DNA from 2 places in the Micromonospora sp. NPDC049201 genome. Region 1 is predicted to be linked to the other one. Evidence: riboswitches for the same ligand, from Rfam matches in the RefSeq annotation. Region 1 holds a riboswitch; the other holds the start of a gene.
What was found. A riboswitch is a leader RNA that binds a small molecule or an ion and turns the genes downstream of it on or off. The one in region 1 is predicted to bind thiamine pyrophosphate.
Positions count from the first base shown of each region.

Region 2: another riboswitch for thiamine pyrophosphate. It lies ahead of ACZ6O5_RS21330 (ECF transporter S component); the one in region 1 lies ahead of thiE (thiamine phosphate synthase).

Region 1 is NZ_JBVJHM010000002.1:154,430-163,277, forward strand. Features, by position in the region: gene thiC (phosphomethylpyrimidine synthase ThiC) at 1-1,484, opposite strand, end outside; gene thiD (bifunctional hydroxymethylpyrimidine kinase/phosphomethylpyrimidine kinase) at 1,502-2,290, opposite strand; gene ACZ6O5_RS04375 (thiamine phosphate synthase) at 2,287-3,030, opposite strand; gene ACZ6O5_RS04380 (thiazole synthase) at 3,078-3,848, opposite strand; gene thiS (sulfur carrier protein ThiS) at 3,854-4,054, opposite strand; gene thiO (glycine oxidase ThiO) at 4,045-5,175, opposite strand; gene thiE (thiamine phosphate synthase) at 5,169-5,795, opposite strand; TPP riboswitch at 5,790-5,901, opposite strand; gene ACZ6O5_RS04400 (aldo/keto reductase) at 6,184-7,146, opposite strand; gene ACZ6O5_RS04405 (nucleotidyltransferase family protein) at 7,223-8,020, opposite strand; gene ACZ6O5_RS04410 (ABC-F family ATP-binding cassette domain-containing protein) at 8,017-8,848, opposite strand, start outside.
Region 2 is NZ_JBVJHM010000009.1:233,757-242,604, reverse strand. Features, by position in the region: gene ACZ6O5_RS21335 (ABC transporter ATP-binding protein) at 1-1,254, opposite strand, end outside; gene ACZ6O5_RS21330 (ECF transporter S component) at 1,351-1,941, opposite strand; TPP riboswitch at 2,014-2,120, opposite strand; gene ACZ6O5_RS21325 (alpha/beta fold hydrolase) at 2,197-3,033, shown strand; gene ACZ6O5_RS21320 (sugar isomerase domain-containing protein) at 3,030-3,779, shown strand; gene ACZ6O5_RS21315 (DUF6328 family protein) at 3,871-4,374, shown strand; gene ACZ6O5_RS21310 (acyl-CoA dehydrogenase family protein) at 4,488-6,437, shown strand; gene ACZ6O5_RS21305 (hypothetical protein) at 6,496-6,666, opposite strand; gene ACZ6O5_RS21300 (hypothetical protein) at 6,676-7,281, opposite strand; gene ACZ6O5_RS21295 (Fur family transcriptional regulator) at 7,327-7,725, opposite strand; gene ACZ6O5_RS21290 (ArsR/SmtB family transcription factor) at 7,722-8,024, opposite strand; gene ACZ6O5_RS21285 (metal ABC transporter permease) at 8,059-8,848, opposite strand, start outside.

The DNA.
Region 1 (8,848 bases):
TTCATGGAGCAGAACTTCGGTCCGCACATCGAGCAGAAGTGCGCGGTCTTGGCCGGCTCGGCCGGCAGCGTCGCGTCGTGGTACGCCCGGGCCGTCTCCGGATCGAGCGCCAGGTTGAACTGGTCCTCCCAGCGGAACTCGAACCGCGCCTTCGAGAGCGCGTCGTCCCACGCCTGCGCACCGGCGTGCCCCTTGGCCAGGTCGGCCGCGTGCGCCGCGATCTTGTACGCGATCACGCCGGCCTTCACGTCGTCCCGGTCCGGCAGCCCGAGGTGCTCCTTCGGCGTCACGTAGCAGAGCATCGCGGTGCCGAACATGCCGATCATGGCGGCGCCGATCGCGGACGTGATGTGGTCGTACGCGGGCGCGATGTCGGTGGTCAGCGGGCCCAGCGTGTAGAACGGCGCCTCGTGGCACCATTCCTGCTGGAGGTCCACATTCTCCTTGATCTTGTGCATGGGCACGTGCCCCGGGCCCTCGATCATCACCTGGACGTCGTGCTCCCAGGCCACCGTGGTCAGTTCGCCGAGCGTACGCAGCTCGGCGAACTGCGCCTCGTCGTTGGCGTCCGCGATGGACCCGGGACGCAGCCCGTCACCGAGCGAGAACGTCACGTCGTACTTCGCCAGCAGCGCGCACAGCTCCGGGAAGTTCGTGTAGAGGAAGTTCTCCTCGTGGTGCGCCAGGCACCAGGCCGCCATGATCGAACCGCCCCGGGAGACGATGCCGGTGACCCGGTCCACGGCCAGCGGCACGTACGGCAGCAGCACGCCGGCGTGCACGGTCATGTAGTCGACGCCCTGCTCCGCCTGCTCGATCACGTTCTCCCGGAACACCTCCCAGCTCAGCTTCACCGGGTCCCCGCCGACCTTCTCCAACGCCTGGTAGATCGGCACGGTGCCGATCGGCACCGGCGCGTTACGCACGATCGCCTCGCGGGTCTGGTGGATCCGCCTGCCGGTGGAGAGGTCCATCACGGTGTCCGCGCCCCACCGGGTCGCCCAGGTGAGCTTCTCCACCTCCTCGGCCACCGACGAGGTGACCGCCGAGGTGCCGATGTTGGCGTTCACCTTCACCAGGAACGCCTTACCGATGATCGCCGGCTCGCACTCCGGGTGGTTGACGTTGAGCGGCAGCACGGCCCGGCCGGCGGCGATCTCGTCCCGGACGAACTCCGGCGTGACGCCCTCCCGGATCGCCACGAACTCCATCTCCGGCGTGACGGTCCCGGCCCGGGCGTACGCGAGCTGGGTCGGCCGCGTTCCCGCCAGCGGGCTGCCGGCGCCCCGCACCGGCGCGACGTCGCCCCGCTCGGCGATCCACGGCCCGCGCAGCGCGGGCAGCCCCACCTCCGGGTCCGATCCCGGGCCCGAGGTGTCGTAGAGCCGCACCGGCGGGTTGTCCCCGGTCAGCGTCACCTCCGCGAACGGCACCCGGATGTCCGGCCGCGACCCTTCCACGTACACCTTGCGACGTGCCTGCATGACAGCCTCCCTGTCGCTCAAGCGGACCAGCCGAAGTGGTCCAGCGGGCCGCGTCCCGCGCCCAGCTCCCAACCCCGCGCGCCGGTCAGCGCGCGGGTCACGTACTCCTTGGCGGCGGCCACCGCGACCGGCGCCGCGTCGCCGGCCGCCAGTCGGACCGCGACGGCGGCGGCGAACGAACAGCCGGTGCCGTGGTTGTGCCGGGTGTCCACCCGGGGCGCGCGCAGCAGCCGCGTGGTGCCGCCGCCGGCCAGCACGTCCACCGACTCGCCCGCCGCGTCGACGTCGCCGCCGGTCACCACCACGAACGTCGGCCCCCGCGCGGCCAGCGCCTCGGCCGCGGCGACCATCTCCTCGACCGTGCCGACCGGGCGTCCGGTGAGGGCCGCGGCCTCCGCGCAGTTCGGCGTCGCCACCTCGGCGTACGGCAGCAGCCGCTCGACCGCCTCCGTCACGCCGAGCCGGTGCCCGCTGGTGGCGACCAGCACCGGGTCGACGACGAGGCGGGGCAGTCGCCCGTCCCGGGCCGCCCCGGCCACCGCCTCGGCGACCGCCGGCGTGCCGAGCATGCCGGTCTTCACGGCCCGGACGTCGAAGTCGCCGAGCACGCTGTCGAGCTGGTCGCGGACGGTCTGCGGGGGCAACGGCAGGACGGCGTCCACGCCGCGCGTGTTCTGCGCGGTGACGGCCGTGAGCACGCTCGTCCCGTACGCGCCGAGCGCGGCGAACGTCTTCAGGTCCGCCTGGATGCCGGCGCCGCCGCCGGAGTCGGAGCCGGCGATGGTGAGTAGTACCTGCGGCGTCACTGCGTTCCTTCTCTGGTTGCGGTGGGGGCTGCGGCCGACCGTGCCCACTCCGGGCGGTCAGGCTTGATCCCTGCGTGGTCACGGTCGGCCGCAGCCCTCTCGTGGGGATCTCCGCCGTCGGGTGGGGGGTGCGCGACAACCGGGGTGAACGCCTCCTGGAAGGCGCTGCCCAGCGCGGTGGCGGTTTCGGCGGGATCGGAGGCGCGCATGATCGCGCCGAGCGCGGCGACGCCGATGGCACCCGCGTCAACACAGGCCGTGACCTGGGCCGGGGTCTCGATGCCGCCGAGCGCGAGCACCGGCACCGGGCTGACCGCGACCAGCGCGCGCAGCCCTTCCGGGCCCAGCGGTGGGCCGTAGCCGGGTTTGGTGCGGGTGGGGAGGACCGGGGACAGCGTCGCGTAGTCCTCGGTGGTCAGTCGCGTCAGTTCGGCGGCGTCGTGGCAGGAGCGACCGACCAGCCCGAGGCGCGGCGGCGGGTACGGGCCGGCGGCCGGCAGGTGCACGGCGTCGCCGTCGAGCGGGTCCGGTCCGGCCACGATCAGCGTGCCGCCGACGTCGGCCAGGACCGCGCGCAGCTCGACGGCGAGCGCCAGGCGCTCGGCGCGCGGCAGGTCCTTCTCCCGCAGCACCACCCACCGCACTCCCCCGTCGACGGCTGCCGCCACCACCTCGACGAGCGGCGCCCGCGCGACCCGCCGATCGGTCAGCAGCACCACTCCGGCCGGGCAGTCGCGGATGCTGGTACGCGTCCGCCCGCCGGGAACGGTGGCGACGCGGGTGCCGGTCACAGGTCGGGCCGGCCGTCGTCGGGGGTGGACGGGAGCGCGTGGGAGCGGCGGGGGATGCGGCCGGCGCCGTACGCGAGGCGCCCGGCCTCGACCGCGTGGCGCATGGCGGTGGCCATGGCCACCGGGTCGGCGGCGCGGGTGACGGCGCTGGCCAGCAGCACCCCGTCGCAACCCAGCTCCATGGCGAGCGCGGCGTCGGAGGCGGTGCCGATACCGGCGTCGAGGATCACCGGCACGTCGACGGCCTGCCGGATCAGCCGGATGTGGTGCGGGTTGCCGATGCCCAGACCGGAGCCGATCGGCGACCCGGCCGGCATCACCGCGGCGCAGCCGACGTCGGCCAGCCGCCGGGCCAGCACCGGATCGTCCGACGTGTACGGCAGCACGGTGAACCCGTCGGCGACCAGCTCCTCGGCGGCGCGCAGCAGCTCCACCCCGTCGGGCAGGAGCGTGCGCTCGTCGCCGATCACCTCCAGTTTCACCCAGTCGGTGTCGAACGCCTCCCGGGCCAGGTGCGCCGTCTTCACCGCCTCCACCGCGGTCCGGCAGCCGGCCGTGTTCGGCAGCAGCCGTACCCCGCACCGCTCCAGCAGGTCGAGCAGCCCGCCCGCGCCACCCGGCGTGGTGTCGACCCGGCGCAGCGCCAGCGTCACCACCTCCGTGCCGGACGCCCGGACCGCCGCCTCCAGCACGTCCAGGCTGGCCACGCCGCCGGTGCCGAGCACCAGCCGGGAGCCGAGCGGCACGCCGCCGATCTCCAGGGACATCCCGGTCACCCGCCCTGCGCGGCGCTGAGCACCTCGACGCGGTCGCCGTCGCGCAGCACGCTCGCCGGCCAACCACCGCGCGGCACCACCTCGCCGTTGACCGCGACCGCGAGGCCGCGCTGCTGACCGGTGACCGCGCGGACCACCTCGGCGAGCGTGACGCCGTCGGGCAGCGTCCGCCCGGTGCCGTTGACGATCAGTTCCACAGGCGCTCCTTCGAAAACCGTGCCGGGCTGAAGGGGGCGAGCGCCGGATCCGGCTCGCCGTTGACGATCAGTTCGGTGACCAGGTCGGCGGTGACCGGGGTGAGCACGATGCCGTGCCGGTGGTGCCCGGTGGCGGCGAGCACGCCGGGTCGGCCGGGCAGCACCCCGATCACCGGCGCGTTGTCCGGCGTGCCCGGGCGCAGCCCGGCGGCGGCCTCCACCAGCGCGTACTCGGTCAGCTCGGGGACCAGCTCGGCGGCGGCGTGGAGCAGCCGAAGCACACCGCCGGCGGTCACCTCGACGTCCGCGCGTTCCTCCACGGTGGCACCGACCACCACCTCGCCGTCGGCCCGGGGCACCAGGTAGACCGGCTCGCCGTCGGCGTACCCCCGGATCACGTGCCGGAAGCCCGGCGGACCGCCGGCGGGCGCGCGGAGCCGCAGCACCTGGCCCTTCACCGGCCGGACCGGCAGCCCGGTCAGCGCCGCCGCGCCGCAGCCGGCCGCGACCACGGTGACCCGCGCGTCCACCTCGGACAGCGTGCCGACCCGCGCCGGCCGGAACGTCACGCCGGCCCGCTCCGCCGCGACCCGCAGCGCGGCGACCAGGCGACGCGGGTCGACCTGGTGGTCGCCGGGCGCGACCGCGCCGCCGCGCACCCGGGTGGCCAGCGCCGGCTCGCGGTCGCGCAGCGCCGACGGGCGCAGCGGCGTGATCGGCAACCCCAAACCCTGCTGGTACGACCACAGCCGCCCCGCCTCGGCCAGGTCGTCGGCGGTGAGCCCGACCACCAGCGTGCCCTCGGTGCGGTGGCCCAGGTCGACGCCGCTCGCCTCGGCCAGCTCGGCGGCGAACGCCGGCCACCGGGCCGCGGACTCGACAAGCAGCCCGGTCAGCTCCCGCTCGCCGAAGTACGCCTCGGCGACCGGGGCGAGCATGCCGGCGGCCACCCGCGACGCGCCCGACCCGGGCCGGTCGTCGTACACGCTCACCCGCAGCCCGCGCTGCGCGCACCGCCACGCGATCGCCAGCCCCACCGGCCCCGCCCCCACCACCCCCACCTCGGAAAGGACGGGCCCCCTGTTAACGCATTCGGTAGAGGAGGGGCCCCCGCTTAACACGTCAGCGCACCGAGCAGCTCGGCGGTGGCGTGCGCGGGGTCGGCCGCCTCGGACAGCGCGCCGACCACCGCCACCCCGTACGCCCCGGCCGCCCGCAACGCCGGCACCGCCGCGGCGGTCACCCCGCCGATGGCGATCACCGGCACGGTCACCGCCGCGGAGACCGCGCGTACCCCGTCCGGGCCGATCGGCGCGGGCAGCCCCGGCTTGGTGGTGGTGGCGTGGCAGGGGCCCACACCCAGGTAGCTCGCTCCGGCGGCGACCGCGGCCCGGGCGGCGCCCGGCTCCCGGGCGGTCGCGCCGAGCACCGCGTCGACGCCGAGCACCCGGCGGGCGGCGGCCACCGGCAGGTCGTCCGCCCCGACGTGGCCACCGGCCGCGCCCACCGCGAGCGCCACGTGCAACCGGTCGTTGACCAGGCAACACGTGCCGTACGGCCGGCACGCCTCGACCACCCGGCGGGCCAGCTCGTACGCCTCCCGGTCGGTGGCGTCGTCCGTCACGCGGACCTGTACGACGAGTTCGGCGCGGCCCACCGGCAGCGCGGCACGCAGCACGCCGAGCGGATTCCGCCCCGGTCGGGTGTCGGTGATGAGATGCAGTCGTCCCAGGGACGGCACGGCAACGCTCCTCCCTGCGCCGGCATTACCCGGATCAGGTTCAACGGTCGGGGGCTGTCAGCCCCCCTCTCAGCCCGGTCCACACCGGGCTCCCGTGGGTCACTTGCGGCTACCGTACGACGCCTCCCCGCCGTACGGAAGACCGGGTGAGTTTTTTCCCAGGACCGCGCCACCCGACGGACCGGGACGGCGGGTGACCGTCGAGTGACGACACGCTGCCAGGATGTCGACCCACGCCCGCGTCCCGCGTTGCCTGGCGGTCCTGCCGTTCCGGGGTAGTCGAGCCGTCAACGAAGGGCTGCGCACCCGGCCGATGCTGCGCGGGCCGACGTGGAGACAGCCATGACGTTCCCCTCACCGAGTGCCCACCCAACGGGTGGGCGGGACGTCAGAGGAGGGCGTCGAGGGCGTCCAGGTCCTCGTCGGTGGGCTGCCAGGTGCCCGCGTCGGCGTTGGCGCGTACCTGGTCCGGAGTGGTCGCGCCGGCGATCACCGAGGTCACCGCCGGCCGGGCGGCCAGCCCGCCGATGGCCACCTGGAGCATGCTGATCCCACGCTCGGCGGCGTACGCCTCGATGGCCTCGATGGTGTCCCAGCGCGCCGCCGCCAGCCGCTCGGCGTACCGGCCGCCGCCGGCCAGCCGGCTGCCCGTCGGGGGCGCCTCGCCCCGCTTGTACTTGCCGGTGAGCAGCCCGTTGGCGAGCGGGAAGAACGGCAGCATGCCGAGGCCGAACCGCTCGCAGGCCGGGATCACCTCGTCCTCCACCCCCCGCTCCAGCAGCGAGTAGTGGTTCTGCGCGGAGATGAACCGGGTACGCCCCGCCGACGACGCGGTCCAGTCGGCGTCGGCGATCTGCCAGCCGGCGAAGTTGGAGTTGCCGAGGTAACGCACCTTGCCGGCGGTCACCAGGTCGTCCAGCGCGGCGAGCGTCTCGTCGATCGGCGTGCCCGGGTCGGGCTCGTGCATCTGGTAGAGGTCGATGTGGTCGGTGCCGAGCCGGCGCAGCGACGCCTCGACCGCGCGGGCGATGTAGCGACGGGCGCCCCGGGCACCGTGGTCCGGCCCGTTCGCGCCGTGCATGTCCATGCCGAACTTGGTGGCGACCACCACGTCGTCGCGGCGCCCCTTGAGCGCCTGACCGAGCAGTTCCTCGGAGCCGCCCTGCGGTTCGCCGTAGATGTCGGCGGTGTCGAAGAAGGTGATCCCGGCGTCGAGCGCGGCGTCGACCACCGCCCGGGTGCCGTCGCTGTCGAGTTTGCGGCCGAAGTTGTTGCAGCCGATGCCGACCACGGACACCACGAGTCCGGAGTCGCCCAGCCGACGGTAGGTCATCTCACTCACGAGTCCCACCCTATGCCCGCCGCCGCCCGAGCACGGGACGAGCCCGACCGGCTGCCACCGGGCCGGGCCCGCCGGCCCGGGCGTCTCAGCCCAGCGCGTCGGCGACGAGCGCCCGGGCGGCACCGACCGTCGCCGCCAGCTCGACCGGGGTACGCCCCAGCGCGCCGAGCAGCGCCTGCGCCCGGGCGGTGAGGTCCGGTGGCGTGCCCGGCAGCCGCCCGGCCGAGGCGAGCATGCCCTTCTCGTTGACCAGCCATCGCCCGGCCCGGCCGTGCAGCGCCTGCGCGAGCACGCCGACCACCCGGAACAGGCACCCCGCCACGTACCCGGCGTCGCCGCCGGCCGCGCCCTTGGCCGCGCCGTCGAGCAGCAGGCCGGTCTCCCAGCCGCCGGCCACGAGTGCCGCGCCGAGCGCGGGCGGGTAGTGGACGGTCTCGGCCCGCAGCGCGGTCAGCTCGCCGGTCGGGTCGCCCAGCACCCGGCCGAGCGCGACCTCCCCGGCGTACGCGGGCGAGTAGAACCCGAGCGGGTGCCCGGCCTGCACCTCGACCGTGTAGCGGCCGGCACGGCAGTCCGCCCAGACCCGGTGCACCCGGTCCAGGTCCCGGTAGATCCAGTCCACCGCCACCCCGCCGACGCGCAGCCAGCCGCCGCCGTCGACCCAGGGGCCCCAGCCGCCGGGTGCGGTGAGGTCCACCGGGCTGTCGGCGACCGAGTCGGCGACCGCGCGCAGCCCGGCCACGTCCGGCGTACCCCGGTAGTAGAGGCCGACGTCCCAGTCGGAGTCGGGCCGGTGTTCGCCGCGGGCCCGGCTGCCGCCGAGCGCCACCGCGACCACGCCGTCGACCGCGCAGAGCCGGTCGACCAGCTCCTGGTCGATCATCCGACGTCCCAGACCGGCTCCGGCGTCTCCACCACGTCCCCGTCGCCGCGGAACAGCACGAACCGGTCGAAGGTCCGGGTGAACCACCTGTCGTGCGTCACCGCGACCACCGTGCCGTCGAACGCGGTCAGCCCAGCCTCCAGCGCCTCGGCGGAGGCCAGGTCGAGGTTGTCGGTCGGCTCGTCGAGCAGCAGCAGCGTGGCCCCGGACAGCTCCAGCAGCAGCACCAGGAAGCGGGCCTGCTGGCCGCCGGAGAGCGTGCCGAAGCGCTGGTCGCCCTGGCCCGCCAGCTCGTAGCGGGACAGCGCCGCCATGGCCGCGTGCCGGTCCATGCCGGCCCGGTGCTCGTCGCCGCGCCACAGCACCTCGACAAGCGTCTTCGCCATCAGCTCCGGGCGGTCGTGGGTCTGTGAGAAGTGCCCCGGCCGGACCCGGGCGCCGAGCCGCACCACACCGCCGTGCGCGACCGGCGCGAGCGCGGCAGCGCCGTCGACAGGCGTGTTGCCCGGCTCGGGGTCGGTGCCGCCGCGCGCCAGCAGACGCAGGAAGTGCGACTTGCCGGTCCCGTTCGCGCCGAGCACCGCGACCCGGTCGCCGTACCAGAGTTCCAGGTCGAACGGGTAGGTCAGGCCGTCCAACTCAAGCTGCTCGGCGATCACCGCGCGCTTGCCGGTCCGCCCGCCGGTCAGCCGCATCCGGATGTCCTGGTCCTTCGGGGGTACGGGCGGCGGCCCGGCCTCCTCGAACTTGCGCAGCCGGGTCTGCGCGGCCTGGTAGCGGGAGGCCAGCCCGTCGTTGTACGCGGCCTTCTGCTTGTACATCAGCATC
Region 2 (8,848 bases), on a different contig from region 1:
GATCAGCAGGCGGGGCGCGGTGGCCAGGGCGGTCGCCACGCTCAGCCGCCGCGCCTCGCCACCGGAGAGGGTGTACGGGTTGGCGCCGGCCAGCCGGTCCAGTCGCAGCCGGTGCAGCAGCGCGTCCACGGTGGCGGTGACCGCCGCCTCGGACTGCCCGGTCCGGCGCGGGCCGAGCGCCAGTTCGTCGCGGACCGTACCGGTGACGAACTGGTGCTCCGGGTCCTGGAAGACCGAGCCGATCCGGCGGGCCAGCGCCGGCGCCCGCCAGCGGTGCGGGGGAGTGCGCGCGTCCCGCCCGGCCAGTTCCGTGGCCGCGGTGACCGTGCCGGTGCCGGGGCGCAGCAGGCCGCCGAGGAGCAGCGCCAGCGTGGACTTGCCGGCGCCGTTCGGGCCGAGGACGGCGAGCGCCTCGCCGGCGCGTACCCGAAGGTCGGTGGGGGCCAGCCGGGGCGGCAGGCCGAGCCGGTCGGCGGTGAGCAGCACGTCGCCGGCCGGCGCGGTGGCGTGTCGCGGCGGCACGGTGTGCCCGGGCACCCAGACCCCGGCGGCGGCCAGCGCCTCGCCGTGCGCGGCGAAGACCGCGCCGGGCGGCCCGTCGGCGCGCACGCCGCCACCCGGTTCCAGCACCACCACGCGGTCGACGAGCGGCAGCGCCTCGGCGACCCGGTGCTCCACCAGGATCAGCGTGGTGTCCGGGTCGAGCGCGTCCGCGACCGCCCGGCGGATCAGCGCGGCGCCGGCCGGGTCGAGGTTGGCGGTCGGCTCGTCGAGCAGCAGCAGTCCGGGACGCAGCGCGAGCGCCCCGGCGAGGGCCAGCCGCTGCTGCTCGCCGCCGCTGAGCGCGGCGGTCGGGCGGTCCCGGGGGTAGGGGAAGCCGACCCGGCGCAACGCCTCGTCGACCCGGGGCCAGATCTCCTCGGCCGGCACCCCGCGGTTCTCCAGCCCGAACGCGACGTCGTCGCCGGAGCGGGCCATCACGAGCTGGGTCTCCGGGTCCTGGAACACCACGCCGACGCGTTCGCGGGCCTTGCGCGGGTCCAGCCCGTCGATCTCGACGGCGCCCTCCTGCTCGCCGGAGTCCTCCGGCAGCAGCCCGGCCAGCGCCGCCAGCAGCGTGCTCTTGCCCGCACCGGAGGCCCCGAGCAGCAGCACCCGCTCCCCGCTCTCGACGCGCAGGTCAACCCCACGCACCGCCCAGCGCTTCCGCCCCCCGTGCCGCCACCCGAACCCCCGCAGAACCACCCCACTCACCGCGCCACCCCCTCCCCAGCCTCGTTGATCAAGGAGTTCGCGTCAGGGAAACCGCCCGCCGCCGACGCAAACTCCTTGATCAACGGCGGGAACCCGTCAGACCAGGGCGCGGTCGCGGCCGGCGGGGAAGCGGTCCAGGACGCCGGTGTTGGCCAGGGCGCGGGTGAGCAGGTGGGCGCCGAGGCCGGCGATCACGGTGGCGCTGACGATCGTGATGAGCGCGTACGGGATGCGGTAGGAGGTCAGCTCGTACGCCTTGTTCCAGTAGACGAAGTCGAAGATCGCCGCGCCCAGGCCGGTCAGCGCGCCGGCCAGGACCGCCACCGGCAGCTTGAACGAGCGGTAGCGGAAGGCGGCGAACGCCAACTCCGCGCCGATGCCCTGCATCAGGCCCTGGAGGATCACGATGCCCGCCCACTGGCTGCCCAGCAGCGCGGAGACGATCGCGGCCACCGTCTCGCAGTAGAGCGCGGCACCCGGCTTGCGGATGATCAGGCCGGCGAGCACCGCCGGGATCAGCCACACGCCGTAGAGCACCGCCTGCGCGGGCGGAAAGAACGCGAACGCCGCGTCGGTGGCGCTCCAGAGCAGGCCCCAGGCCCAGAAGACGACGCCGAAGGCGACGGCGATGACCGAGGCGACGACGATGTCGACGGTACGCCAGCGGTTGCTGTCGGTGTGGTTCACGGTGGCTCCCAGTTCGTGGTGAGGAACCAGGAGAAGACGCACGCCGCGCCCGGAATGCCGGACGTCGACGCGGCTGGAGGTCGACCGAACTCCCTGCGCTGGCATTACCCAGATCAGGTTCGAGGGTCTGCGGGCACCGGCCCGCACTCTCAGCGCTGTGCGCTCCCCTGTCGGATGTGAAGTTGTCTCGTCGCAGACGCTAGCACCGACGTCGGGGCCGGGCCCAGCAGGGCGACTGTCGGTAGGCTGGCGATCATGCGGGTCGAGGCGCGAAATCTGACGTTCGAGGTACGCACCGGCGGCCCCGAGGGCGGCGACCCCGTCCTGCTGCTGCACGGCTTTCCGCAGCACGCCGGCGAGTGGGACGCGGTGACGCCCGCGCTGCACGCCGCCGGGCTGCGCACGTACGCGCTCGACCAGCGCGGCTACTCGCCCGGCGCGCGGCCGGCGGCGGTCGAGGCGTACCGGATCCCGGAGATGGTGGCCGACGCGGCGGCCGTGCTGGACGCGCTCGGGGTGACCGCCGCGCACCTGGTCGGCCACGACTGGGGCGCGATCGTGGCCTGGGGCCTCGCGGCGGCGCACCCGGAGCGGGTGCGGACGCTGACCGCGGTGTCGGTGCCGCACCCGGCCGCGATGGGCCACGCGCTCGCCAACGATCCCCGGCAGAAGGCCAAGTCCGCCTACATGGCGCTGTTCCGGATGCCGGGCAAGGCGGAGAAGGTGCTGCTGGCGCTGCACGGCGCCGTGCTGCGCCGGATGCTGCGCGGCGTCGGCGACGCGGCCACCGTCGCCCGGTACGCCGACCCGATGCGGGAGCCGGGGGCGCTCACCGCGGCGCTGAACTGGTACCGCGCGATGAGCGGGTCGGACATGAAGGCGGTCGGCCCGGTGGCGGTGCCGACCACGTACGTCTGGAGCGACAGGGACGTGGCGGTCGGCCGGACCGCCGCCGAGGCGTGCGCGGGACACGTCACCGGCGACTACCGGTTCGTGACCCTGTCCGGCGTCAGCCACTGGATCCCCGACGAGGCCCCGGGCCCGCTGGTCGAGGCGGTCCTGGCCCGGGTCCGAGGGACGGAGGAGGCATGACGGTGAGCGCCGAGGCGTACCTGGCGACGGTGACGTCGACGATGCAGCGGGTGGCCACCGAGCAGCGGGGGAACGTGGCGGAGGCGGCCGATCTGATCGTGGCGGCGCTCCGTGCCGACGGGGTGGTGCACGCGTTCGGCACCGGGCACTCCGAGGCGCTCGCCATGGAGATCGCCGGCCGCGCCGGCGGGCTGGTGCCCACCAACCGCATCGCGCTGCGCGACCTGGTCCTGCACGGCGGCGAGCCGGCCGACGTGCTCGGCCCGAAGCTGGAACGCGAGCCGGCGGTGGCGCACCGGCTCTACGAGCTGGCCCCGGTCCGGCCGCCGGACGTGTTCGTGCTCGCCTCCAACTCGGGCGTGAACGGGGCGATGGTCGAGTTCGCGTCGATCGTGAAGCAGCGCGGGCACGGGCTGGTGGCGATCACGTCGGCGCGGCACTCGGCGCGGATGACCTCGCGGCACCCGTCCGGGCGGAAGTTGGCCGACTTCGCCGACGTGGTGCTGGACAACGGCGCCCCGTACGGCGACGCCACGCTGCCGTTGCCCGGCGGTGGCGCGGTCGGCGCGGTCTCGTCGATCACCGCCGCGCTGCTGGCCCAGCAGATCACCGTCGAGGTGGTGGCCCGGCTGGTGGCGGCGGGGGAGCGACCGCCGGTCTACCTGTCCGCCAACATCACCGGCGGCGACGAGTACAACGCCGAACTGGAAGCCCGGTACGCGGGGCGGATCCGCCGGGGATCGTGAGCCGGTTTCGCGAGCGCCCGAATCGGGCACAGGCGCTGCTGCCGGCGGGTGTTCACCCGCCGGCCGTGCCGTCTTCACCGGAGGTTCGCGAGTGTCCAAGGAATCCGAGAAGCAGCGCTGGCAGCGCAACTTCGCCGATCTGTTGCAGGAGCTGCGCGTCGCGCAGACCGGCGTGCAGATCCTCTTCGCCTTCTTGCTGACGCTGCCGTTCAGCAACGGGTTCACCCGGACCACCGAGTTCCAGCGTGACGTCTACATCGTGGCGTTGCTGGCCGCCGCCGCGTCCGCCGCGATGATCATCTCGCCGGTGGCGTTCCACCGGGCGCTGTTCCGGCAGGGCCGCAAGCCGGAGCTGGTCCGCTTCGCCCACCGGATGGCCACCGGCGGCCTGTTCTTCATGCTGATCGCGATGGTCAGCTCGGTGCTGCTGGTCAGCGACTTCGTGCTGGACCGGCCCATCGCGTTCCTGCTCAGCGCGCTCACCGGCATCTGGTTCCTGACGTTCTGGGCGATCCTGCCGTTCGCGCGGCGCAACTGGGGTGAGGACGACGTCGACGACGATGACGACGACCCGCAGACGCTGGCCGGCGACTGAGGGTCCGCCAAATCGGACGTGCACGCGACGCTACCCCTGGGTAACACCCGGGGGTAGCGTCGTTTTCGTCGAGCGCGTCGATCGCAGCCGGACCGACCATCCAGGAGGCAGCCGTGACCACGACACAGAACAACGCCGACGGGGTGGGACCGCTGCCCACCGAGGCCGGCCAGGTCTCCGAGAAGGAGGCCCGCCAGGTCGCCGAGGCGGCCCGCGAGGCGGCCTGGGACCGGCCCAGTTTCGGCAAGGAACTCTTCCTCGGCCGGTTCCGGCTCGACCTGATCAACCCGTGGCCCCGGTCCGACCCGGCCGACGTGGCCCGCGCGCAGGAGTTCCTCGACGCGTTCGGGGCGTACCTGGGCGCCGAGGTGGACGGCGCGGCGATCGAGCGCGACGCGCGGATCCCGGACGACGTGTTCCACGGCATGGCCCGGCTCGGCGCGTTCGGCATGAAGATCGACCGGAAGTACGGCGGCCTCGGGCTCAGCAACCTGCACTACTGTCGGGCGTTGATGCTCGCCGGTTCGGTGAGCCCGGCGATCGGCGCGCTGCTCTCCGCGCACCAGTCGATCGGCGTGCCGCAGCCGCTGAAGATGTTCGGCACGCCCGAGCAGAAGGACCGTTTCCTGCCCCGGCTGGCCGCCGGCGAGGTCTCCGCGTTCCTGCTCACCGAGCCGGACGTCGGCTCCGACCCGGCGCGGCTGGCCACCACCGCCGAGCCCACCGAGGACGGCACCGGCTACCGGCTCAACGGGGTGAAGCTCTGGGCCACCAACGGCACGGTCGCCACCCTGCTGGTGGTGATGGCCCGGGTGCCAGCCACCGAGGGACGGCGCGGCGGGATCACCGCGTTCGTGGTCGAGGGCGACAGCGAGGGCATCACGGTGGAACGGCGTAACTCCTTCGTCGGGCTGCGCGGCCTGGAGAACAGCCTCACCCGGTTCCACGACGTGGTGGTGCCGGCCGAGAACGTGATCGGCGGCGAGGGTAAGGGCCTGAAGATCGCGCTGACCACGCTGAACACCGGCCGGCTGTCGTTGCCGGCGATGTGCGTGGGCGCCGGCAAGTGGGCGCTGAACGTGGCCCGGGAGTGGGCCGCCGACCGGGTCCAGTGGGGCCGGCCGGTCGGCGAGCACGAGGCGGTGGCGAAGAAGCTGTCGTTCATCGCCGCCACCACGTACGGCATGGAGTCGATGCTGGACCTGTCCTGCCTGCTCGCCGACGACGACCGCAACGACATCCGGATCGAGGCGGCGCTGGTCAAGCTCTACGCCAGCGAGATGGCGTGGCGGATCGCCGACGAGCTGATCCAGATCCGGGGCGGGCGCGGCTACGAGACGGCCGACTCACTCGAAGCCCGGGGCGAACGACCGGCCGCGGTCGAGCAGCTCCTGCGGGACCTGCGGATCAACCGGATCTTCGAGGGCTCCACCGAGATCATGCACCTGCTGATCGCCCGCGAGGCGGTCGACGCGCACCTCTCGGTGGCCGGCGACATCATCGACCCGGACGCCGGCCTTGGCCGCAAGGCCGCCGCCGGTGCGCGGGCCGGCGCCTTCTACGCGAAGTGGCTGCCGACGCTCGCGGTCGGCAAGGGGCAGGCGCCCGGGGCGTACCAGGAGTTCGGGCCGCTGGCCGGGCACCTGCGGCACGTCGAGCGGACCTCCCGCAAGCTGGCCCGGTCGACGTTCTACGCGATGTCCCGGTGGCAGGGGAAGATGGAGCGCAAGCAGGCGTTCCTCGGCCGGGTGGTGGACATCGGCGCGGAGCTGTTCGCGATGTCCGCGGTCTGCGTCCGGGCGTACGCCGAGCGGCTCGAACACCCGGAGAACATCGAGCTGGCCGACCTGTTCTGCCGCCAGGCGCGGCTGCGCGTCGACGAGCTGTTCACCGGCCTCTGGTCGAACACCGACTCGGTCGACGTGGCCGCCGCGAAGCGGATCGTCGCCGGCCGCTACGCCTCGGTAGAGACCGGCGTGATCACCCCACCAACCGACCTCCCCTGGGTGGCCCCCTGGACCCCAGGCCCCTCCACCGCCCACGACGTCCGCCGCCGACTGTGAAAGGAGGGGCCCCCTGTTAACGCCTCCGGTAGAGGAGGGGGCCCCTTTTAACACCCGCTCAGCGGCGGGCGATGGCCCAGGCGATCACCGCGGCGAGGATCAGGCCGTTGAGGGCGGCCAGCACCAGGTAGGCCGCCGGCGGGATCTTGCGGCCCTTGCGGACGAAACTCACCAGCACGCCCGCGTAGGCCAGCAGCAGCACGGCCACGACGATCAGGAAGTACAGCACCGGGACACCCTACCGGCCGGTGCGTAACCCCAGTCCGCGCAGCTCCAGCGCGGCGAGCGCGTCGACGGTGGCGTCGTCGCCGCGCCGCCACGCCTCGGCCACGTCCGGCGCGATCCGCTGGAGCTTCGACAGCGGCTGACCGGTGAGCGCGCGCAACGCCAGCAGGTCCCGGCCGGCGGGCGCGGCGGACATCGCCTTCGCCGCGCCGGCCCGGCGCATCCAGCGCACCCGCAGCGGCAGCCAGCCGAACAACACCAGGCCGAGCGGGAACACCAGCACCGCGACGGTCAACGCGAGCGCCAACTGGCCGACCAGCTCCTGCTGGTCCCGGCCGGCCTCGGCCATCGCGCGCGCGGCGTCGGCGGCCCGGGTGAAGGGCGCGGTCAGCTCGTCGCCGACCAGCGGCACCCGGCCCACCTTGCCGCCGGCGTCGGCCAGGTTGTCGGCGAGGCCGCCGCCGGCGCCCTCCAGCTTCTGCCCGGGTACGGCGAGCTTCTCGACCAGGTCGTGCAGCCAGAGCGCGAAGCGGATCGCCGCGTACACCCAGACGACCACGAGCAGGTCGGTCAGGAGCTGGCGGAGGGCGGTCGGGAAACGGTCGGCGTAGATCTTCACGCCGGACAGCCTGCCACGGCGCGGCCCCGGCGGCACCGGTCGGATTTACCGGCCGGCGCAGGCCGGGCAGGTGCCGAAGATCTCCAGGGTGTGGCTGACCTCGGTGAAGCCGTGCTCGGCGGAGATGCGGTCCGCCCACTTCTCCACCGCCGGCCCGGCCACCTCGACGGTACGACCGCAGCCCCGGCAGACCAGGTGGTGGTGGTGCCCGTCGTCGCTGCACCGCCGGTAGAGGTGCTCGCCACCCGGCGGGCGCATCACGTCGATCTCGCCGGCGTCGGCGAGCACCTGCAACGTCCGGTAGACCGTGGTCAGCCCGATCCGGTCGCCCCTTCGGCGCAGCATGGCGTGCAGGTCCTGGGCGCTGTGGAAGCCCTCGACCTCGTCCAGCAGCGCGCTCACCGCGCTGCGTTGCCGGGTGGTACGCGGCGTGCCGGTGGTCATGCCGGTCCCTCCCCGGCGTGGCTGACCGCGTCCGCCACGATGTGCGCGACGTGCTCGTCGACGAGCGCGTACGCGATCTCCCGGCCGCGTCGCGAGCCGCGCACCACCCCGGCGCCGCGCAACACCCGCAGGTGCTGGGAGACCAGCGGCTGCGGGGCGCCGAGCGTCTCGACCAGCTCGTGCACGCAGCGCTCGCCCTCGGCCAGCTCGCTGACGATGGCGAGCCGGATCGGGGCCGAGAGGGCACGGAGCAGCTCGCCCGCGCCCTCGAAGGCGTCGTACCCGTTGGTCCCGGTCACTCCGTAACGATAACCACTGCCGGTTGGGACGCTCTCATCCGAGCAGCACCTCGTGCTCGGCCGGTTCGACCGGCGCGGGAGTCGGCGTCGCCCGGCCGCGGCGTCGCCGCAGCGCCCGCCCGCCGGCGGCCAGCAGCGCCACCACCAGGAACGAGCCGATCGCCACCAGCACCACCGAGGCGCCCGGCGCGGTGTCGGCCGTGGCGGCCACCCACACCCCGGCCCCGGCCGCGAACAGGCCCAACGCCATGGCCGCCGTCATGGTGGACCGGAAGCCGCGGGTCACCTGCTGGGCGGTGGCCACCGGCACCACCATCAACGCGCTGATCAGCAGCACGCCGACCGCCCGCATGGCGATGGTCACGGTCACCGCGGTGCCCACCGCGAGGAGCAGGTTCAGCGCCCGCACCGGCAGGCCGGAGACGCGCGCGTACTCCTCGTCGTGGCAGACCGCGAACAGCGCCGGGCGCAGCACCAGCATGGTCACCAGCAGCACCGCGCCGAGCACGCCGATGGTGACCAGGTCGCCCTGCGACGTGGTGGTCAGCGACCCGAAGAGGTACGCGTTGAGCGACCCGCTGCTGGCGTCGGAGAGGCCGACGAGCATCACGCCGCCGGCGATGCCGCCGTAGAACAGCAACGCCAGCGCGAGGTCGCCGGAGGTGCGCCCGTACGCGCGGACCAGCTCGATGACGACCGCGCCGAGCGTGGCGGCGAGCACCGCCACCAGCACCGGGGAGCGGTTGAGCAGCAGCCCGGCGCCGACGCCGGTGAGCGCCACGTGCCCGATGCCGTCGCCGATCAACGCCAGCCGGCGCTGCACC